DNA from 4 places in the Streptomyces sp. NPDC026673 genome. Region 3 is predicted to be linked to each of the others. Evidence: riboswitches for the same ligand, from Rfam matches in the RefSeq annotation. Region 3 holds a riboswitch; each other region holds the start of a gene.

Region 1 (5,394 bases), on a different contig from region 3:
CGCCACCAGGGTCGGGCTGCCGGACGCCTGGGCGAGCGTCTCGTGGAACCAGCCGTCCAGCGCGGGCAGGTCCGACAACTGCCGCTGGAGGGAACGCTCCTGGCCGAGCCGGACGAGCCCGCGCAGCACCTTCACATGCGCCTCGGTACGCCGCTGCGCCGCCCGCGCGGCCCCCAGCGGCTCCAGCAGGCCGCGGATGTCCAGCAGGTCGGCGGCCTCCTGCTCGGTCGGCTCGGCGACGGACGCCCCGGCGTGCCTGCGGGTCTGCACGAAGCCCTCGGACTCCAGGGTGCGCAGCGCCTCGCGCACCGGGACCCGGGACACCCCGTAGCGCTTGGCCAGCTGCTCCTCGGTCAGCCGGCTGCCGGGCGCGAAGAACCCGCTGATGATGTCGTCACGGATCGCCGTGCACACCGCCTGGGCCGCAATTCGGCGCCCCGCGCCGCCGGTCCCGTTCACGTCCGACCCCACATCGCAGGTTCCTTTCGGTGCGCGCCGACAGCCGTCGATTAATCCCCGCGTAACGGAGGAGCCGGCGTTTCTGCGGCGACTCTATTCCAGCACGGCGGCGATTCCGACGGCAGCCCTGAATTCATGGAACGTTTTTGGACAGTCCACGGCCGGGAAGCGCCGGGCACGCCGAAGGCCCCGGCGGGGGAACCGGGGCCTTCGTGTGGGGGGAGGGGAGTGGCTCGGATGCGGCTTTGACGCCGCTCAGATGCGGACGCCCTTGGAGCGCAGGTACGCCAGCGGGTCCACGTCGGCGCCGTAGGCCGGGGCCGTACGGGCCTCGAAGTGCAGGTGCGGACCGGTCACATTGCCGGTGGCGCCCGACAGGCCGATCTGCGAGCCGGCGGAGACGGTCTGACCCACCGACACGCCCAGCGACGACAGGTGGGCGTACTGGGTGTACATGCCGTCCGCGTGCCGGATCACGACGTTGTTGCCGTAGGAGCCGCCCCAGCCCGCCTCGACGACGGTGCCCGCGCCGACGGCGTGCACCGGGGTGCCGACGGAGGCCTGGAAGTCCACTCCGGTGTGGTAACCGGACGACCACAGGCTGCTGGTGGCGTGGTAGGGGGTGCCGATGGAGCCGGCGACCGGCGGCATCCAGCCGCCGAGCGTGCCGCGGGCCCCGGCACCGCTCCTCGCCGCACGCGAGGTGGCGGCCTCCCGGGCGGCCTTGGCCTTGGCCGCCTTGGCGGCGGCCTCCTTGGCGGCCCGCTCGCGGGCGACGGCCTTGGCGTGCGCGACCTGGGCCTCGTGGCGCTTGCGCGCGACGTCGGCGGCCTGGTGCTGGGCCGACGCCTGGTCGGCGAGGTGCGCCGCGAGGTCGCCGGCGACGGCGGCGCAACGGGCGAAGGCGGAACCGTCGGTCCTGGTGTCGGCGGCGGCCGCGGGCCCGACGAACGCACCGGTGGTCATGGCGGTCAGCGCGGCGGCGCCGGCCAGAGTGGAACGCATGGAGAACGACGCCATGGGCAGGCGGAGATCCTTTCCTTCCTTCTCGCCTACCGGGTTAGCTGACGGGTTCGGAGCAGGAAGGTCTCCTACGGGCGGCGCACGCCGCCCGATTCACCCCAGGGGACATCACAGGTGGGTCCCCGGCTCCCCAGGCTCACGCCCGACGGGGACTCGGCGATCGTTGCTCCGGTGCCGCGGGTGGCGGCTGCTTCCGCCGGACAACCCGAGGACGCTAACCGGGCGTTGCGCCCGGCTCCAAAAAAATCCGGCAATATGTGCCGGATGCCACACCGGGACCCAAGCCGCCGCAACGGAACGTGATCGGAGTCACGGGCGGGCTCGTACGGCACCGACCGGGCGCCCCGCCTCCGCCCGGGCACGCCGCGGCCCCGGGCGCCACAGGGGCTCCCGGGGCCGCGGCCGGGGGCTAGGCTCCCGTGACGACCTCGACCGGGCCGATGCCCAGCTCGCGGACGGGGCCGGCGATGGCGGACGCGTCCCCGACGAGGACGACGACGAGCCGGTCCAGCGGGAAGGCGTTGACCGCCGCGGCCGTCGCCTCGACCGTGCCGGTCGCGGCGAGGCGCTCGTAGAGCCGGGCCTGGAAGTCGTCCGGCAGATACTGCTCGACCTGGTCGGCGAAGGTCCCCGCCACCGCCGAGGCGGTCTCGTAGCGCAGCGGGGCGACGCCCACCAGGTTCTGGACGGCGACGTCACGCTCCTCGTCGGTCAGGCCGTCCGCCGCCAGGGTCTGCAGCACCTGCCAGGCGTCGGCCAGCGCGGGGGCCGTGACGTCGGTCGCCACGGACCCGCTGATGCCGAGCAGGGAGGCACCGGTGCCCTCGGGGGTGGAGAGCAGCACCTGACCGAAGGCCCGCACGCCGTAGGTGTAGCCCTTCTCCTCGCGCAGGACGCGGTCCAGGCGGGAGGTCAGCGTGCCGCCGAGGCAGTACGTGCCGAGCACCTGGGCGGCCCACACGGGGTCGTGGCGGTCGGCGCCCGCCCGGCCGACGAGCACCTGGGTCTGGACGGAGCCGGGCCGGTCGACGATCACGACCCGCGCGGTGTCGTCCGCGGTGATCGAGGGCAGCGGGCGGCGCTCGGCGGGCTTGCCGCTCCACTCCCCCACCGTGCCCTCCAGGAGCGCCTCCAGATCGATCCCGGCGAGATCACCGACCACGACGACGGTGGAGGTGGACGGCCGCACGTGCGTGTCGTAGAAGGCGCGGACGGCGGACGCGTCGATGCGCGCGACCGTCTCCTCGGTGCCCTGGCGCGGCCGGGAGCAGCGCAGGTCGGCGGCGAAGAGCTCCTTGGACAGCGCCATGGCGGCGCGCCGCGCGGGGTTGGCCAGCTCGTGCGGGATCTCGTCGAGGCGGTTGCCCACCAGCCGCTCGACCTCGTCCTCCGGGAACGCCGGGGCGCGCAGCGCGTCGGCGAGCAGGCCCAGGGCCTTGTCCAGACGCGAGGCGGGCACCTCCAGGGAGACCCGCACACCGGGGTGGTCGGCGTGGGCGTCGAGAGTGGCCCCGCAGCGCTCCAGCTCGGCGGCGAACTCCTCCGCGCTGTGCTTGTCGGTGCCCTCGGACAGCGCGCGGGCCATGATCGTGGCGACGCCGTCCAGGCCCTCCGGCTCGGCGTCGAGCGGCGCGGAGAGCAGCACCTCGACGGCGACGACCTTCTGGCCGGGGCGGTGGCCGCGCAGCACGGTCAGCCCGTTGGGCAGCGTGGACCGCTCGGGTGCCGGGAAGTCCCACGGCTTGGGCTGCCCCGGCCGGGGCTGCGGGTGGAACGTCATGGTGCTGTGGACGTCGGTCACTGGTCCGCGCCCTCCTCGTCCTCGTCGGAGTCCTCGCCGGAAGCTGCCGCGGAGCCGGTGGGCTCGTAGACCAGTACGGCGCGGTTGTCGGGCCGCAGAGTGGCCGCGGCGATGTCGCGCACCTCGTCGGCGGTGATGTCCAGGATCCGCTTGACGGCGGTCAGCGCCAGCTGCGGGCTGCCGAACAGCACCGCGTACCGGCACAGTTCGTCGGCGCGGCCGCCGACGGTGGCCAGCCGGTCCAGCCACTCGCGCTCGAGCTGGGCCTGGGCCCGCTCCATCTCCTCGGCGGTCGGGCCCTCCTCGGCGAAGCGGGCCAGCTCGTCGTCGACTGCCGCCTCGATGGCGGGCACCTCGAAGCCGCTGGAGGCCTTGACGTCCAGCCAGCCGAGCGACGGCGCCCCGGCCAGCCGCAGCAGCCCGAAGCCCGCGGCGACGGCGCTGCGGTCACGGCGCACGAGGCGGTTGTGCAGCCGGGAGGACTCCCCGCCGCCGAGGATCGTCAGGGCGAGGTCGGCGGCGTCGGCCTCACGGGTGCCGTCGTGCGGCAGGCGGTAGGCCGCCATCAGCGCCCGGGACGGGACGTCCTCCTCGACCACCTCGCGGAGCTGCCCGCCCATCACCCCGGGGAGTGAACCGTCGCGCGGCGCCGGCTTGCCGTCGTGGGCGGGGATGGTGCCGAAGTACTTCTCGACCCAGGCGAGCGTCTGCTCGGGGTCGATGTCGCCGACGACCGCGAGGACGGCGTTGTTCGGCGCGTAGTACGTCCTGAAGAAGGCGCGCGCGTCCTCCAGCGAGGCCGCGTCCAGGTCCGCCATCGAACCGATGGGCGTGTGGTGGTACGGGTGGCCGTCCGGGTACGCCATCGCGGTCAGCCGCTCGAAGGCGGTGCCGTAGGGCACGTTGTCGTACCGCTGGCGGCGCTCGTTCTTGACCACGTCGCGCTGGTTGTCCAGGCTCTCCAGGTCCAGCGCGGACAGCAGGCTGCCCATGCGGTCGGCCTCGAGCCACAGGGCCAGCTCCAACTGGTGGGCCGGCATGGTCTCGAAGTAGTTGGTGCGCTCGAAGCTGGTGGTGCCGTTGAGGGAGCCGCCGGCGGCCTGGACCAGCTCGAAGTGGCCGTTGCCCTTGACGTTCGCCGAACCCTGGAACATCAAGTGCTCGAAGAGGTGGGCGAGTCCGGTACGGCCCTTCACCTCGTGGCGGGAACCGACGTCGTACCAGAGGCAGACCGCGGCGACCGGGGTGAGGTGGTCCTCGGAGAGCACCACGCGCAGGCCGTTGGCCAGTCGGTGCTCGGTCGCGGTGAGGCCGCCGGATTCTGCCTCCGGCGTGGCCGTGTGACCCATGGGCAAGCTGTCCTTCCGGTCGCGTACTCGTTGTTTTGTGCTGAGACCTGCCACTCTAGGCAGCGGACAAACGGCCCGCGAAGTTCCCGTCACCGCCACGTATGAGCCGGGGGGTGGTTCGGGCTGTCGGTGGGGCGGTCCACAATGGACCGCGTCAGTCCCGTGTCCTTACCCGATGAGGTCCAGCCGAAGGAGCAGCGCCCTGATGGCCCGCCGCACCACGAAGACCCCGCCGCCGGACGATTTCGAGGAGCGCATCCTCGACATCGACGTCGTCGACGAGATGCAGGGGTCCTTCCTCGAGTACGCCTACTCGGTCATCTACTCGCGCGCGCTCCCCGACGCCCGCGACGGGCTCAAGCCGGTGCACCGCCGAATCGTGTACCAGATGAACGAGATGGGGCTGCGCCCCGAGCGGGGCTATGTGAAGTGCGCCCGCGTCGTCGGCGAGGTGATGGGCAAGCTCCACCCACACGGCGACGCCTCGATCTACGACGCGCTGGTGCGCATGGCCCAGCCGTTCTCGATGAGCGTGCCGCTGGTCGACGGCCACGGCAACTTCGGCTCGCTCGGCAACGACGACCCTCCGGCCGCGATGCGTTACACGGAGTCCCGCACGACCCCGGCCGCGATGCTGATGGTCGAGTCGATCGACGAGGACACCGTCGATTTCACGCCGAACTACGACGGCCAGGAGCAGGAGCCGGTGGCGCTCCCCGCCGCCTACCCGAATCTGCTGGTCAACGGCGCCTCCGGCATCGC
Region 2 (5,394 bases), on a different contig from region 3:
TCCAACGACTACCTCGGGCTCGCCCGGCATCCCGAGGTGACCCGGGCGGGCGCGGACGCCTGCCTGCGCTGGGGCGCCGGCTCCACCGGTTCGCGGCTGGTCACCGGCAGCACCGAGCTGCACGCCGAGCTCGAGGCCGAACTGGCCGCCTTCTGCGGCTTCGAGGCGGCACTCGTCCTCGCGTCCGGCTATGCGGCCAACCTCGCCGCGGTCACCGCCCTGTCGGGTGAACCGGGCACGCTGATCGCCTCCGACAGCGGCAACCACGCCTCGCTCATCGACGGTTGCCGGCTCTCCCGGGCCGCCACGGAGGTCGTGCCGCACGCCGATCCCGACGCCCTGCGCAAGGTGTTCGCCGGGCACGAGGGCCCGATGCTGGCCGTCACCGACTCCGTCTTCTCGGTGGACGGCGACGCCGCCCCGCTCGGGGCGCTGGCCGCGGTCTGCCGCGAGCAGGGTGCCGCGCTGCTGGTGGACGACGCCCACGGCCTCGGGGTGCTCGGCCCCGGGGGCAGCGGGGCCGCCGCGGAGGCCGGTCTCGCGGGAGCGCCCGGGCTGGTGTGCACCGCCACGCTCTCCAAGTCGCTGGGCAGTCAGGGCGGCGTCGTGCTGGGGCCGGCCCGCGTCATCGGGCACCTGGTCAACGCCGCGCGGACATTCATCTTCGACACCGGCCTGGCCCCGGCGGCGACCGGGGCCGCCCTGGGTGCGCTGCGCCTGCTGCGCCGCGAGCCGGAGCGCGCCGTACGGGCCCGGGCGGTCGCCCGCGAGCTGTACGAGCGCCTGGTGGAGGCGGGGCTGGACGCCACCGCGCCGGACGCGTGCGTCGTGTCGGTGCGGGCGCCGTCGGCCGAGGCGGCCGTGGCCTGGGCCGCGCGGTGCCGCGAGGCGGGTCTGGCGGTGGGCTGCTTCCGGCCGCCGTCCGTGCCCGACGGCATCTCGCGGCTGCGGCTCACCGCGCGGGCGGACCTGACGGACCGGGAGATCGGCGACGCCGTGGGGACGATCGTCCGTACGGCGCCGCCGGGCCCCTGAGTTCAGGGGCGGTGGGTGAGGGTGCCGGTCGTCACGGCGGCGAGGAACTCCGCCCATGTCGAGGGGGGAAAGAGCAGGGCGGGGCCGCGCACATCCTTGGAGTCGCGTACGGCGAGCTGTCCCGAGAGCGGCCCGTCCCCGATGAGGGCCGCCTCGACGCAGTTGTTCGCCGCCGTGCTGTAGCTGCTGCGTCGCCAGTTCACGCCGCAGAGGGACGCACTGGAGGTGACGTACTGAGGCAGTGCGTTGGACATTGGGGGTGTGCCTCCTTACGCGCCTTTGCCGATGCCGGAGATGAAGGACAGCGACTGTTCACTCGACAGGGCGTGGGAGCGCAATCGATTGAAGGCAGCACCGTACGCCCTGACATCCTCTTGCTGATCCAGATAGAGACTACTCGTCAAATGGTCGAGAACAACCACGTCGAGATCGGCAATGCGCGGAAATGAGAAGATTACGAAAGGCCCGGTGACGCCTATATGCCCACCGGCCGAGAAAGGCAGCACCTGCAGATGCACATGAGGCAGTGAACCCAGCTCGACAAGATGGCTCAATTGCGCCGCCATCACCCCCGGCCCCCCGACCCTGCGCCGCAGCACCGCCTCGTCCAGCACCGCCCACAGCTCCAGCGGGGGATCCGCGCGCAGCACCGCCTGGCGGGCCATCCGCACCTGCACCAGCGTCGCGATCTGCCGCGGACCGAGCTGCGGCAGGACGGAGCGGGTCAACTCGCGGGCGTAGTCGGGGGTCTGCAGCAGTCCCGGCACCACGGTGGTCTCCAGGGTGCGCGCCCGGCAGGCGTCGGTCTCCAGGGAGATGAAGTCCCGGTAGGCGGAAGGGAGTTCCTCGCGGAACTCATGCCACCAGCCGCGCCGGTCGCCCTCGCCCGCGAGCGCGGCCAGCATCTCCCGCAGCCGCTGGTCGCGCACCCCGTAGACGTCCAGCAGCGCCGTGACGTCCTCGGGGCGCACTCCGCTGCGGCCGGTCTCGATCCGGCTGACCTTGGACTGGTGCCACCCCAGCCGCTGGGCGGCCTCGCCGCTCGTGAGCCCTGCCGTGTCGCGCAGACGACGCAATTCCGAGCCGATCTTGCGGCGGCGTACCGCCGGCACCTGCTGCATGGTGTGTGCACCTCCCGGTTCCCGGCACCCCCGCCGGTCCCCGAGCGAAGTCTGCCGCGCAAATACGTTCTCTCGTAGCAGAGTTCACCGCTTTGGGCGACAGATATATGCATATAGCTGTGGTGACACCGGATTAAGGGCACGATGAGTGACACTCTGGCGCGTGAGTGCCGTCCGGATCGTGCCGCGCGGAAGGCGGGGCACGGCGCCGTCGGCTGCCGCGCGTACGGCCACGGGCGCGGCCGCGTCGGAGTCCTGGGCACGGCGGGAAAGGGACAGCGTCGCCATGGCAGACCACCAGGAAGCATCCGTCACCCTGCCGAGCGACCCTGCCTCGGTCCCCGCGGTACGTCGCTACGTGAGCGACCTGCTGGCGGAGTGGGGCATGCCGGATGACTCGGAACCCGCCGACTCCGTACGGCTCATCGTCTCCGAACTCGCGACCAACGCCGTGCTGCACACCCTCGGTCAGTCGCCGACGTTCACCCTCGACATCCAGCTGGACCGCGACGAGCAGCTGCGCATCGGGGTCACCGACAGCCACCCGCGGTGGCCGCGGAGACTGCCCGCGGCCGTCCAGCAGGACAACGGCCGGGGCATGGTGATTATCCGTCATCTCACGGCGGAGGCGGGCGGCACGCTCCTGGTCACGCCCACCCCCGAGGGCGGCAAAACGGTGTGGATCAGCCTCCCCTGGGCCGCCGCCGCCGTCGAGTGACCCCGGTGGCCCTCACTCCTCCCGGGTGAGCAGCAGCGCTTCCGCGCCCATCGGCACGAAGCCCGCGGCCGTGAACGCCCGCACGCTCGCGGCGTTGCCCGGGGCGATCTGCGCCCACACGGTCTCCCCGTCCGGGACGAGATGCCGCGCCGCCAGGGCCAGCCGGCGGCCGAGCCCGGCGCCGCGCGCCCCCGGGTCTACCTCCACGGCCGCCTCCCAGCGGCCCGCCACACCCCGGCCCGTCAGGACCGTGCCCCCGGGCACCGTCCACGCCCGTACGGCGTCGCGGTGCCGCAGGGCCCGCACGATCCGTGGATGTCCCCGGTCGCCGGTCTCCCGCAGGGCCGGGCCCGGGCCGGACGGCGGCGGTCCGGGCAGCGCGGGCGCGGCGGTGAGGAGGTCGACGTTGTTCACCGCGCGGCCCAGGAGCCCGCACAGCGCGGTGAGGAACGGCGGATTGAGCGGCGCCGAGAGGTCACCGGGCGGCAGGAGCCCGCGGATCCGTTCGGCGTCGGCGTCCGCGAAGACCACGGTGTGGGCGGTGAAGGCGATCACCCCGGCATCGCGCGGCCCGGGCTGCGGCACGATCGTCACCGAGCCGTCCGCGGGCGGGAAGAGGCCCGCGGCGGCATCGGCGAGGATCCGTTCGAGCGTCATGCCGGCACGCTACCGCCACGTCCACGGCGCCGGTCGCGTTGCCCGGGAGCCCCGGCTCCCGGGCAACGCGACCGGGGTCACCTCACCCGGCCGTACCAGACGCTGCGGCTCCAGATCTTCTCCAGCCGCACCTTTCCGCCTGGCTTGGGGGAGTGCCAGATCTTCCCGTGCCCCGCATACATCCCCACGTGGTAGATGTTGCTCCCGTAGTGGAAGAAGACCAGGTCACCACGGGTCCGCGCGGACTTCCGGATGTGCCGGACGCTGTTGTACTGCGCCGCCGCGGTGCGCGGGAGCTTCTTGCCCACCTTCTTGAAGGAGTAGAAGGTGAGCCCCGAGCAGTCGAACCGGCGCGGGCCGGCGGCCCCGTACGCGTACGGCGCTCCCCTCTTGGACGCCGCGATCTTCAGTGCCTTGGCGGAGACCGTCGCCGCGTCGGCCTGCTGGGCGAGGTCCGGCAGTACCGCGGGACCGGCCACGGCGGCCGCCGTGAGGGCGGAGGCCGCCCCCAGCCGGCACAGCACCGCGGACATGGCTGTCGGCGCACTCATGCGCAACCCTTCGTCGTCCGCCTGCGAAGGATGACCTGTCGGGTTCGGGCAGGCGAAGATGCCCGGCCGCTGCTGCGGCTTCACCCCAAGGGACCGGCGATGGCGCCGGTCCCGTCCTGCTCGGGTCCTCCGCTCCTGCCGATGCGTCGGTGTCGACCTGGCATCCGCGGCGGCGGCAGGATTCGGCGTCCGCGCGGACCGCCCCGCCGGGATGACGGGGGCTTGTCGTCGAAGGGATGATCACCCACCGAAGCGGCCGATTCCCAGCACAACCGGTCGAATGTGAGTCTCTTCACGACTCACCTATTCGGGTGGACTCCGCGGCGGGGGACTCTGTCTGACGAGTCGAAAGGAGTCGAACACCTGGGATGGAGTGCCGTATTCCCCATGTGTGCGGCCATATCGCGCAAGTCGGGGACACTCGGGCGTCCACGGCAAGTACAACGATCGGGCGAGTCCATTCGGTTCGAGTTCGCGCCGCTCGAACGGACCAGTGCGGTGACGCTCCGTCAGCGTGGCCGGGGTGAGGGCAAGGTCACCTGGCCGGCTCGGCGTTCGCCGTCGAGCACCCGCAGGGCCCGTTCCATGGTCCCCGTGTGCACCTCGTTCTCCCCGCGCATGTGCATCAATGTCAGCGCGTCACGCAGCTCCGCCGCCCGTCCCACCAGGGCCTGCGCGGCGCGCAGTGCCCCGTAGGTGTCCCGGGAGCGGGACGGATTGATCCGGCCCAGCAGGTCCACGACCTCCAGATAGGCGTCGATGAGTTCGCCCTCGGCCCGGGTCAGGGCCGGGAGCGGCGGAAGTTCGGGCACCACGGCCGGTCACCGCAGGGTGCGCGGGGCGCGGCCGGCGTCGCCCTTGCGGCTCAGCGTCAGCCGGTCGACCAGGCCGTAGGCCACGGCCGACGGGGCGTCAAAAATCGTGTCCCGCTCGATGTCGGCCCGGATCCGCTCCGGTTCCCGGCCGGTGTGACGTACCAGCAGCTCCTCCAACTGTTCCCGTCGGCGAAGCAGTTCCCTGGCCTGGATCTCCAGGTCCGCCGTGGTGCCCTGGATCGCCTCCGCGAACGACGGCTGGTGGATCAGCACCCGCGCGCCGGGGGTCGCCATCCGCTTGCCGGGCGCTCCGGCGGCGAGCAGGACCGCCGCCGCCGAGGCGGCCTGGCCGACGCACACCGTCGACACGTCGCAGGTGACGAACTGCATGGTGTCGTAGATCGCGGTCATGGCGGTGAAGGACCCGCCGGGGGAGTTGATGTAAAGCGAGATGTCCCGCTCCGGCGAGGTGGCCTCCAGATGGATCAGCTGGGCCA
Region 3 (5,394 bases):
CCGCGTTGGTGGAGACGACGGCACGGTCGCCCGTGGCGGCGGTGACCAGGATCGTCGACACCGCCGGGGGCTCGGGTGACTCCGCGGTGAGGTTGACGACGTCGACGCCGAGAGCCGCGAGGTCCGCGTCGATCGCGCCGGCGAGGGCGTGGCCGCCGAACGCGGTGAGCAGGACGGCCTCGCCCCCGAGGTGGGCGAAGGTTGCGGCGGCGTTGGCGGCGGGACCGCCCGCGGCGACGGTCTGGGTGCGGGCGTCGAGTTTCTCGTTCGGGGCCGGAACGTGGTCGACGAGCGTGATGACATCGAGAGTGCAGAGGCCTACGAAGAGTGCGCGCATGGGCGCATAGTGGCAGCAGGGGGCGTGCGGTACGCGGTTTACGCGCCTCCTACGGGTGGGGGTGCACCATTTTTCCGGGAGACCCAACGCGCAGTGCGTCGGAACCACTACGCTGAGTGCTCGCAATGGTGCGCGGGGAATGCCGTGAGCAGGAGGACCGCATGGGGAACGCGCGACCAGGTGGGGCAGGTCCGGCGGACGTCGAGGTGGTGCTGGCCAGGGCGCAGAACGCCTTCGACATCGACGACGACGTGCTGGGGCGGCTGGCGACCGCGCTGATGGGCTGCACGGAGCTGGCCTCCTTCCGGCAGCGCAAAGGACCGCCGCGGCGGCTGAGCCGGCGGACGTTGCGGCACGCGTTCCTGCTGGCGGACGGCAGCACGCAGCTTCTGTGGGAGATCGAGCACAACACCGGTCCCGGCGACGAGCCGCTGTACGAGGTCTACTCCGACCCGGCGACGCTGGCCGCGGCCCAGCACGTGATCGACGCGCGCTTCGGGGAGCCCTCGCCGGAGGAGCTGGAGGCGGAGGCGGCGGAGTGGCTGGCCCGGCTGCCGCAGTTGGCGATGGAGCTGACACCCGGGCCCCGGCAGTACACGGAGGCCCACTCCGCGGAGCATGCCTGGCGGGTGCTGCGGCGTGCCGAGAACACCGACGTGCCGGGCGAGGAGCTGCTCACCCGGCTGGGTTCGGCGGTGGGTCATGACATCGCGTACGTCACCGGGCGGCACACCCGGATCGGCACGGGCCGGGTCGCCGGCTGGACGCTGTACGAGCACGCCTTCCTCCTTTCCACCGGTGAGGAGGTCAGCCTCTGGGAGGTCGAGCACACGATGACCCCCGACGGGCGTCCGGTGTGCGAGGTGTACGCCGACGAGACGGCGGCCTGCGACTCCGCGGACGTACGGCTCGAGGCCCTCTAGCCGCCCTCTAGCCGGACGCCGCGGATCCCGGCGGGATCCCGGCGGGATCCCGGCCGGATTGCGGCCGGAGTGCAGCCGGAGGAAATTGGGGCGTAGGCGAGTCGATGGGAGGCGGGAGGTTCCCATGGCGGTCCTGGCGGAGGTCGAGTTCCCCGGCGTGACGGCCCTGCAGTACGAGGAGGCGAACCACCGCGCGGGGTTCGGGCCCGAGCACCCTCCCGCGGGACTGCTCTCGCATGCCGCCGTGATCACCAACGAGGGTCTGCGACTGGTCAATGTGTGGCAGTCCGCGCAGGCGCTGGAGGCCTTCATGGAGATCATGATGCCCGCCGCCAAGGAGTCCGGGTTCCCGGAGCCGAGCGGGCCGCCGAGGGTCTCGGAGCTGTACAACTTCGTCGTTCCCTAGGCGGACCGCGAGGGGGCCCGCGGGAGCGGAGACGACGGACCGGCGGCACTGGTGTCGGGGGGTGTCACCAGGCCGCCGGTGTCTGTGGCGTCGTTCGCCGTCGGGTTGCCCCGGACGGACTCAGACGGAGATGCCCTTGCTGCGCAGCCAGCCCATCGGGCCGATCGGGTCGCCGCCGCCGGGGCGCACCTCCAGGTGCAGGTGCGGGCCGGTGACATTGCCGGTCGCGCCGACGCGGCCGATGGTGTCACCGGTGTTGACCTTGCCGGAGGTGACGATCATCGAGGAGAGGTGGCAGTACCAGAGCTCGGTGCCGTCGTCGAGGGTCAGGATGATGCGGTAGCCGTAGGAACCGGCCCATCCGGCCTCGGTGATGGTGCCGCTGTGGATGGCCTTGACCGGGGTGCCGGTCGGGGCGGCGAAGTCCTGGCCGGTGTGGGTGTTGGCCCACAGCGAGCTGGACTCGCCGAAGCCGGCGGTCAGCGTGTACGAGGAGACCGGCTTGACGAAGCTCTTGGCGAGCTCGGCCAGGCGCTCGGCCTCGAGCTTCTTCGCCGCCTCCGCCGCGGCCTTCTTCTTGGCGGCGGCCTCGGCGCGGACCCGCTCAGCCGCCGCGGACTTGGCGGCCTTGGCGGTGGCCTCCTGCTGCGCCGCGTTCCTGGCGGCCCGGTCGGCGGCGTTCCGCTGCTGCTGGGCCTGGTCGAGGATGCGGTTGCGCAGCGCCTCCCCCGCGTCGGGACGCAGGGCCTCGGCGACGGGCTTGGCCTCGGGGGCGCTGTCGTCGTCGACCAGGGCGCCGATGCCGGGCAGCTGGGACGCGTCGGGCAGGTGGGGAAGGGAGACGGGAAGCGGGTTCTTGCCCTCGGCGGTGGCGACCCCTCCGACGCCCAGCACGGCCACGGCCGCCACTCCGAAGACCGCGGAACCGCGGCCCATGGAACGCTGCTTGGCGACGCGGTGCCGGCCGCGCACGGGGGCGGTGGACTCCTCGGTGGGGTTCCACGGCTCGGCCTGCGGGCCTTCGTAGAGTGCGGCGCCGGACTGCGGGCCGTCCTCGGGCTCGATCTCGCCGAACGGGTGCGCGACGGCGGCTGTCTCGTACGCCTCGCCCGCGGCACCGGTCTCGGGCTCCGTGACGGGCTCGTGCTCCGCGGCGGCCTCGGACTGCGTGGGGGCCTCGGACTGCGTGGCGTTGGCGGCTTCGAACCAGCCGGCGGCCATGTTCCACTGGCCGGTGTCCCAGCCGTCGATCGCGTTCTTCGTCGGCGGCGCCTGCTCGGCAGCCGGGGGGTTCCAGCCGGCTGCGATGTTCCACTCGGCGGTGTCCCACTCGGGGTACGAGGTGACGGACCCCTGTTGCTGTCCGGGTATCAGGGCAGGCTCGTTCGACGCCACTCGGGCGCGCTCCTTTCCTTCCTTCTCGCCTACCGGGTTAGCTGACGGGTTCGGAGCAGGAAGGTCTCCTACGAGGACCGCGAACGGCCCCCGATTCACCCCAGGAAGTGGTTCCCCGGTTCCCGCGGACGGGATTCGGCAAGCGCACGGCGCCGCCCTGTCGGCGGCGGGACGACCGCGCTGCGTTATCGAACGTTAATAGAGGCGCCCGCCAATTCCAAGCCACTCAAGCGAGTTCATGACGGGAATCTATGGGGATGGAAAGGACATTAACGGACATCAGGGCGTGACAGCCGTGACCTACGGGAGATGTGAGTGTGCGTCAGTCGTTATGCGGAAGGGAGCGGCCTGCTCACGAGGAGTGATGGTCACCCCGGGATCCCGCCGCCCAACGCGCGGCCCAGACGGCCGTCGAGACGCCCGGTCGCCACGTCGGCGCCGCGGTGCGCCGAGAGCATTCCGTGCACTTCACGCCGCGGGACCGGGGAGAACGTGACGTAGTGCGCGGTCGCCGGACGCGCCCTGGCGGCCTGCGGCGCGCACCGCGGCGAGGCCGCGCAATCGGAGGCCGCGGCGGACGGCGCGGGCGAGGGTTCCGAGCCGCGACCCTCGGGGCGGTCGCGGAACCAGGCGCGGGGGTCGTGAGGATCGTCACAGTTGACATCCCCGGTGCCGTATGCAGACTGCCGCGCGAGGGCTAAACCCGCCCGGAGCGGGTCATGTTGGGCATCGCGTCCGGTCGGGAAGCGGATCGGGTCCGCGGCGTCGCCGGTCACCAGTCGCCGGTCACCAGTCGCCGGTCACCGGTCACCCGTCACTGGTCACCGCGACGCCCAGGCTCTGCCCGCCGTGGGCGGCGCCCCCGGGGAGCCGGGCCACACCGAAGCGGACACCGGGGCGAGGCTGGCGTCGAGCCGGTTGCAGGCGTGGGACCAATTGCGCATCAGCGCACTCCGCCCTCCGTGAACCGGGCGAGGACGACCGCTCAGTCCGCTTCCGGGGATTCCGGGTTGAGGTTGTCGGCCACCGAGCCGGCCGAGCTCGTCCAGGCCCTCGCGCAGCCCGTCCTCGGTGCCGATGTAGCGGGCCGTCGCCGTCGGCGAGTTCGACCCCCGCGGCCCAGAAGGTCTCCAGGGTGTTGACGGTCAGGCCCTCATACGCCCGCAGTTGGGTGGTGCGGGCGGCACCGGTGACCCGTCCCGTCCCCGTGGCGTCGGCCCCTCCCATGTACCCCGGGCCGGCCCGTCCCGGGGCGCCGCACGGCAGGCGCACACGCGGCTTCCGGGGCGGGCCTCCGGAGGACACGCCGCGGGACCGGGCGGATCGTGCACGGCACCGCGTACGGCGCCCTGTGCGGCCGATGCCGCCGGAACGCGGGCCCCGACCCGCGCCGGGCCCCGTACGCGCGGAACCGGACCACCGCGCCCACCGGCGGGGCGTGCGGCCCAGGAACGCCCGCGCCGCACGCCCGGCCGCGCCCCGGGGAACGTCACCGCGGACGTCACCGCGGACGCCACCGCGGACGCCCCCAACGGCACGGCCCGGGACGTGACCCGGGACGTGACCTGCGGGCCGATCCGCGCCGGGCCGCCTCATGATCGGCCGCCCATACTGGAACACATGGAGCACAACGCCGAGCTCAGGGACTTCCTGCGGGCCCGCAGGAACCGGCTGAGCCCGCAGGACGCCGGCATCACCGTCAGCGGTGCGCCGCGCCGTGTGCCGGGGTTGCGGCGGGAGGAGCTGGCGCGGCTGGCCGGGGTGAGCACCGATTACTACACCCGATTGGAGCAAGGCCGGCACCTCAATGTCTCGGAGGCGGTGCTGGACGCCGTCGCCCGCGCCCTGCGGCTGGACGCCGCAGAGCGCGCGCACCTCTTCGAGCTGGCGCGGCACCGCACCCCGCCCCGCCGCCGGCCGCAGCGGCCGCAGCGCGTGCGCCCCGAGGTCTACCGCGTACTGGACCTGCTCGACGACCGCACCCCCGCGCTCGTCGTCGGCCGCCGCACGGACGTACTGGCCGCCAACCGGCTGGCCCGCACGCTGATCACCGACTTCGACGCGCTTCCGCACCGGGACCGCAACGTCGCCCGCTTCATGTTCCTCGACGACGCGGCGCGCGACCTGTACCGCGAATGGGACAAGCACGCCGCCGAGACGGTCGCCGCCCTGCGGCTGGACGCGGCGCGCCACGCGGACGACCCGGGGCTGACCGAGCTGGTCGGCGAGCTGACCATCAAGAGCGGCGAGTTCCGCACCTGGTGGGCCGACCACAACGTGCGGCAGAAGTCGCACGGGGTGCGGCTCTACCACCACCCCGTCGTCGGAGACCT
Region 4 (5,394 bases), on a different contig from region 3:
GGTCGATCAGCCGCCGGACCTCCTCGCTGTCGAGGATGTCACGCGGGGTACGGAGGTCGGCGGCGACGATGGCGGCGTTGTCGCGGCCCTCCAGCACGGCACGGCTGTGGGCGACGGCGACCGGGTCGTGGTCCACGTAGACGACGTGCGCGCCGGGGTCGGCGGCGTGGGCGACCTCGTGGACATTGCCGAAGGTCGGTATCCCGGAACCGATGTCGAGGAACTGCGTGATGCCCTGGTCGACGGCGAAGCGCACGGATCTGCGCATGAAGGCGCGGTTGGCCTGCATGATCTTCGGCAGCCCCGGAAAGGCCTCGATGGCCCGCCGTCCCGCCTCCCGGTCGACCTCGAAGTTGTGCGAGCCGCCCAGGTAGTAGTCGTAGATGCGGGACACGCTCGGCACGGAAAGGTCGATGCCTTGCGGGGCCCAGGCAGGACGCTCCATCAACGGCTCCAGCTCGTCGGGGATCAGGGCGACTGGTCGTGGACACGACCATGTGCGACAGAGGCTACTGATCGACCGTTCGAGAGGAAACAAGAAATGGAAATATTCGATCCGTTTTCGGTCACAGACCAAAGGCATGTGCCCTGTTCCCCGGGAACGGGAACAGGGCACATGCTACCGCCGGATGACGGTGGATCAGTTCGATCAAGCAGTTCGATCAGACGTTGACGCCGTGGGCGCGCAGGTACGCCAGCGGGTCGATGTCGGAACCGAAGTCGGGGGTGGTGCGCACCTCGAAGTGCAGGTGCGGACCGGTGACGTTGCCAGTGGCGCCCGACAGGCCCAGCTGCTGCCCGGCGGAGACGGTCTGGCCGGCCGAGACCGACAGCGAGGACAGGTGGGCGTACTGCGAGTACCGGCCGTCGGCGTGCTTGACGACGACCTGGTTGCCGTACGAGCCGCCCCAGCCCGCGGAGACCACGGTGCCGGAGGCGATCGACTTCACCTTGGTGCCGGTGGAGGCGATGAAGTCCACACCGGTGTGGTAGCCCTTCGACCACATGGCGCCGGCCTGGTGGTAGGCGGTGCCCAGGGTCACGCGGTCGAGCGGGGCGGTGTAGCCGGAGGTGCTGGCGGCCTTGGCGACGGCCGGCTTGGCGGCCGGGGCGGCCTTCGCGGCGTTGGACGCGGCCTTGGCGACGGCCTTCTCGCCCAGGGACAGGACCTGGCCCGGGTAGATCAGGTTCGGGTTGCCGCCGATGACGGACTTGTTGTTGCCGTACAGCTTCTGCCAGCCGCCCTCGACCGACTGGGCGTCGGCGATCTTGGAGAGGGTGTCGCCGCCCGCGACCTTGTAGGAACCGCCGGCGCTCTTCGCGGCGGAGGCGGCGGGCTTGTGCGCCTCGGCCTTCTTGGCGGGAGCGGTGGTGGCGGGCTTGGCGGCCGGCTTGGCGGGGGTACCCGAGACGCTCGCGGGGGTGGCCGACGGGTTGGCCATCGCCTTCGTCAGACCGGCCTTGGGGCCGCACACGGGCCAGGCCTGCGGGCCCTGGGTCGCGAGGACCTTCTCGGCGACGGCGATCTGCTCCGCCTTGGTGGCGAGGTCGGCGCGCGGGGCGTACTTGGTGCCGCCGAAGCCGGCCCAGGTGCTCTGCGTGAACTGCAGGCCGCCGTAGAAGCCGTTACCGGTGTTGATGGACCAGTTGTTGGTGCTCTCGCAGGCCGCGACCTTGTCCCAGACGCTCACGGGCGCGGCGTGGGCACCGGCGGCACCGACGATCGGGAGCGCCACGGCGGCACCCGTGGTGCCGGCGATCGCGCTGATACGGGTCAGGCGGATGTTGCGGGGACGACGGTGCTTTCCCTTACCGGGCATGCCGAATTCCTCTCCGACGCCTGCGAGGTGAGCTGTCGGGTTCGGGCTGGAGATGCCCGGCCGCAATGCGGCATGCCAAATAAAGGCACGTCGCTGCGACTTCACCCCAAGCCGTCCCGTGACCAACGGGAACGGCACTTACCTTGGGTCCCCCGCTCCTGCCGTGCGGTCTTGTCATCCGGCGTCCGGGCAGCGGCAGGACTAGGCGTTCTACCCGGAAGAATCTCGCAGGCATTTGTCCTGCGAGATCTGGAAGCTAAACGACGGAATCCTTCCGGAGCAAGGAGCGGAATCACGTGCCCCGAATACCCGCAAGTCGATCAATCACATCTGTGACTTTCGGTGAGAAGTGTCCGCTCTGCGTAGGCGAAAATATGGCCGGCGGTAATCCCGCGCTATCACACGGTGAAAACGAGAGGGAAAATTCGACGCTCGGTCGCCCGGAACCTCCGCAGCGTGTTCGCCGCGTGACACGCATCACGCATCGATTCCCGGCGCATGCACTGTGGGGGCATATGTCCGGTTAAGCACCTTAATGCCGGATAAGACATGAGGTGGATCGATCCAACCCGCCGCCGGGCAACGCCCCCTGACCCCCCGCCCGGCACAACGCCCCCACGAGGCAACCGCCGAGGCGTCCGGTCGATTCCCGCCGACGGCGACACAACCCGGCGAAGGGTGTGACGTGGGCCACAACTCCCCTTCCGCCGGGGCGCGCAGAAGAGCCGACGTCCGGAAAACGGACGTGACAGGGCCGATTCGGCGACGGTAGCCTCCCAATCCCGCACATTTTCTTACATCGCCCGGGAGCCTTCGCGTGCCCTATCTCGCCGCCGACGACCGCTACGCCTCGATGGAATACCGCAGGACCGGGCGCAGCGGGGTCCTGCTGCCCGTCGTGTCCCTGGGCCTGTGGCACAACTTCGGCGACACCTCTCCGCTGGAGACCCAGCGCGCGGTGCTGCGCCGCGCCGTGGACCGTGGCGTGGTTCACATCGACCTGGCCAACAACTACGGCCCGCCCGCCGGATCCGCCGAGGCGAACTTCGGCACCCTCTTCGCCCAGGACTTCCGTCCGTACCGCGACGAGCTCTTCATCGCCACCAAGGCCGGCTACGACATGTGGCCCGGCCCCTATGGCGAATGGGGCAGCCGCAAGTACCTGCTCTCCTCCCTCGACCAGTCCCTGGGCCGCATGGGCCTGGACTACGTCGACGTCTTCTACTCGCACCGCTTCGACCCGGACACGCCCCTGGAGGAGACCATGGGCGCCCTGGACTCCGCGGTCCGCCAGGGCAAGGCCCTGTACGCGGGCATCTCCAACTACCCCGCCGAGGCACACCGCCGCGCCACGGAGATCCTGCGCGAACTGGGTACCCCGCTCCTGATCCACCAGGCGGCGTACAGCATCCTCCAGCGCGAGCCGGAGGCCGGCGTCCTCGACGCCGTCGGCGACACCGGCACCGCTCTGATCGCCTACTCCCCGCTCGCCCAGGGCCAGCTCACCGACCGCTACCTCGACGGCGTCCCGGCCGACTCGCGGATGGCGCTCGGCCACTTCCTCAAGCGCGACGCCCTGACCGACCGGAAGCTCGCCTTCCTGCGCGCCCTCGACAAGCTCGCCGGCGAGCGCGGCCAGACCCTCGCCCAGCTGGCCCTGGCCTGGGTGCTCCGCGACCCGCGGGTCGTGTCGGTCCTCATCGGCGCGAGCAGCGTCGCACAGCTCGACCAGAACCTCGCCGCCCTCGACGCGGGCCCGCTCAGCGCGGAAGAGCTCGCCGAGATCGACCGCCTCTCGGCGGAGGCGGGTGTCGAGATCCCGTAGGTCGGACATCCCCCGCGCAACCGATCGGGCCGGCTCCCCCGGGAGCCGGCCCGATCGCGCGGTCAACGGCCTCGGCCGTGCCCCCGGCGGCCGTGGCCCCACCCTTCGACGGCCTTGTCACCGCACCTTGGCCGAGGGCGCCGGCGGACCGCGGCGCTCAGGTGAGCCGGGCCTCCAGGGCGGAGCGGACGCCGTGCCACTCCTCACGGAGGATCGAGAAGTACGCGCTGTCGCGGACGGTGCCGTCGACGGCGAGGGTGTGGGCGCGACGGATGCCCTCGAAGCGGCCGCCGATCCGTTCGATCGCCGCGCGGGAGCGCGCATTGCGCGCGTCCGTCTTCAGAGTGACGCGGAGCACACCCCACACGTCGAAGGCGTGCGTGAGCAGCAGCAGCTTCGCCTCGGTGTTGCAGGGGGTGCGCTGCGCGGACGCGCCGAGCCAGGTGCTGCCGATCTCGGCGACGGTGGGCACCGCGCCGCTGCGGGGCACGGAGCGGCCCGCGGGCCAGGCGGGCGTGGCCGTCCAGTAATCGAGGTCGAGGAAGCGGGTGGAGCCGACCAGGGTGTCGCGCTGCACGTCCCGCACGGCGAACGGGAGCGCGGCCCCGGTCGCCTGCTCCTGGAGGGCTTCCTCGATGTACCGCGCCATCGTGTCGTGGTCGTCGGGCACCTTCGTGAAGGCGTAGGTGTCGCGGGATTCGGTGGCGGCGCGCAGCAGCCCGTCCGTGTGAGCGGCGCCGAGCGGCTCCAGGCGGACGTGCTTGCCTTCCAAGGTCACGGGTTCGGGCATGCCCCGGATGGTGCTGTGCCACCCGTGCCCCGGTCAAACCCGTTTCCGCGGGGCGCGTCCGGAGTCCGCTGTGCCGGATGCGAAAATGGGGGCATGAACAGCAACGACGTGTTCTTCGACATCACGATCGACGGCGAGCCCGCCGGACGGATCGTGTTCACCCTGTTCGACGACGTGGTCCCCAAGACCGCGCGGAACTTCCGTGAGCTCGCCACCGGCGAGCACGGCTTCGGTTTCGAGGGCTCGCACTTCCACCGCGTGATCCCCGACTTCATGCTCCAGGGAGGCGACTTCACCGCCGGCAACGGCACCGGTGGCAAGAGCATCTACGGTGAGAAGTTCGCCGACGAGAACTTCCAGCTCAAGCACACCAAGCCCGGCCAGCTCTCCATGGCCAACGCGGGCCCGAACACCAACGGCTCGCAGTTCTTCATCACCACGATCGTCACCGACTGGCTCGACGGCAAGCACGTGGTCTTCGGCGAGGTCGTCGAGGGCATGGACGTCGTCAAGAAGATCGAGTCGCTCGGCTCGCGCACCGGCGCGACCAGCGCCCGCGTCGAGATCTCCAAGTCCGGCACGGTCGCCTGACCCGGTTCCGCGAAGCGGCCCGGCACCGGAACGACCGGTGCCGGGCCGCTCGGCGTACGGGTCAGCCGAAGGCCTTGACCGCCTGGTAGTAGGTCCAGGCGGTGCTGTTGCAGGCGGTCGCGGTGGCGCCGCTGTAGTTGGCGCAAATGCGCTTGAGGTCCTCGTAGAAGGCGCTGTCGAGGCGGCTCTTGTTCGCGGAGAAGGTCCCCATGGCCTTGTAGTTGCGGTAGCCGAAGTCGTGGCGGGCGCAGGAGTTCTGGAACGGGAAGCCGAAGGGGTTGTCCGGGGAGCTGCTGCAGTAGTCGGTGGACCAGTCGAAGCCGTAGGCGGCCCAGGCCCCCTGGTTGCCGCGAGCGGACCACCAGGCG

What was found. Region 3 has a riboswitch for cyclic di-AMP ahead of AB0F62_RS00400 (M23 family metallopeptidase). Riboswitches for the same ligand answer to the same signal wherever they lie in the genome.
Positions count from the first base shown of each region.
Region 1: another riboswitch for cyclic di-AMP. It lies ahead of AB0F62_RS21685 (M23 family metallopeptidase); the one in region 3 lies ahead of AB0F62_RS00400 (M23 family metallopeptidase).
Region 2: another riboswitch for cyclic di-AMP. It lies ahead of AB0F62_RS38195 (C40 family peptidase); the one in region 3 lies ahead of AB0F62_RS00400 (M23 family metallopeptidase).
Region 4: another riboswitch for cyclic di-AMP. It lies ahead of AB0F62_RS30665 (transglycosylase family protein); the one in region 3 lies ahead of AB0F62_RS00400 (M23 family metallopeptidase).

Region 1 is NZ_JBEZXR010000031.1:63,527-68,920, reverse strand. Features, by position in the region: partial or broken gene AB0F62_RS21690 (GntR family transcriptional regulator) at 1-459, opposite strand, end outside; gene AB0F62_RS21685 (M23 family metallopeptidase) at 715-1,479, opposite strand; cyclic di-AMP (ydaO/yuaA leader) riboswitch at 1,494-1,651, opposite strand; gene AB0F62_RS21680 (pitrilysin family protein) at 1,892-3,262, opposite strand; gene AB0F62_RS21675 (pitrilysin family protein) at 3,280-4,632, opposite strand; gene AB0F62_RS21670 (DNA topoisomerase IV subunit A) at 4,838-5,394, shown strand, end outside.
Region 2 is NZ_JBEZXR010000098.1:16,783-22,176, reverse strand. Features, by position in the region: gene AB0F62_RS38220 (8-amino-7-oxononanoate synthase) at 1-1,035, shown strand, start outside; gene AB0F62_RS38215 (DUF397 domain-containing protein) at 1,038-1,289, opposite strand; gene AB0F62_RS38210 (helix-turn-helix transcriptional regulator) at 1,305-2,156, opposite strand; gene AB0F62_RS38205 (ATP-binding protein) at 2,443-2,874, shown strand; gene AB0F62_RS38200 (GNAT family N-acetyltransferase) at 2,887-3,531, opposite strand; gene AB0F62_RS38195 (C40 family peptidase) at 3,609-4,082, opposite strand; cyclic di-AMP (ydaO/yuaA leader) riboswitch at 4,086-4,244, opposite strand; gene AB0F62_RS38190 (hypothetical protein) at 4,592-4,897, opposite strand; gene AB0F62_RS38185 (ATP-dependent Clp protease proteolytic subunit) at 4,904-5,394, opposite strand, start outside.
Region 3 is NZ_JBEZXR010000001.1:83,541-88,934, reverse strand. Features, by position in the region: gene AB0F62_RS00415 (PfkB family carbohydrate kinase) at 1-337, opposite strand, end outside; gene AB0F62_RS00410 (DUF6227 family protein) at 499-1,260, shown strand; gene AB0F62_RS00405 (hypothetical protein) at 1,385-1,666, shown strand; gene AB0F62_RS00400 (M23 family metallopeptidase) at 1,787-2,731, opposite strand; cyclic di-AMP (ydaO/yuaA leader) riboswitch at 3,073-3,212, opposite strand; gene AB0F62_RS00395 (helix-turn-helix transcriptional regulator) at 4,682-5,394, shown strand, end outside.
Region 4 is NZ_JBEZXR010000058.1:11,383-16,776, forward strand. Features, by position in the region: gene AB0F62_RS30660 (SAM-dependent methyltransferase) at 1-445, opposite strand, end outside; gene AB0F62_RS30665 (transglycosylase family protein) at 663-1,820, opposite strand; cyclic di-AMP (ydaO/yuaA leader) riboswitch at 1,825-2,014, opposite strand; gene AB0F62_RS30670 (aldo/keto reductase) at 2,638-3,645, shown strand; gene AB0F62_RS30675 (GNAT family protein) at 3,803-4,435, opposite strand; gene AB0F62_RS30680 (peptidylprolyl isomerase) at 4,529-5,026, shown strand; gene AB0F62_RS30685 (phospholipase) at 5,088-5,394, opposite strand, start outside.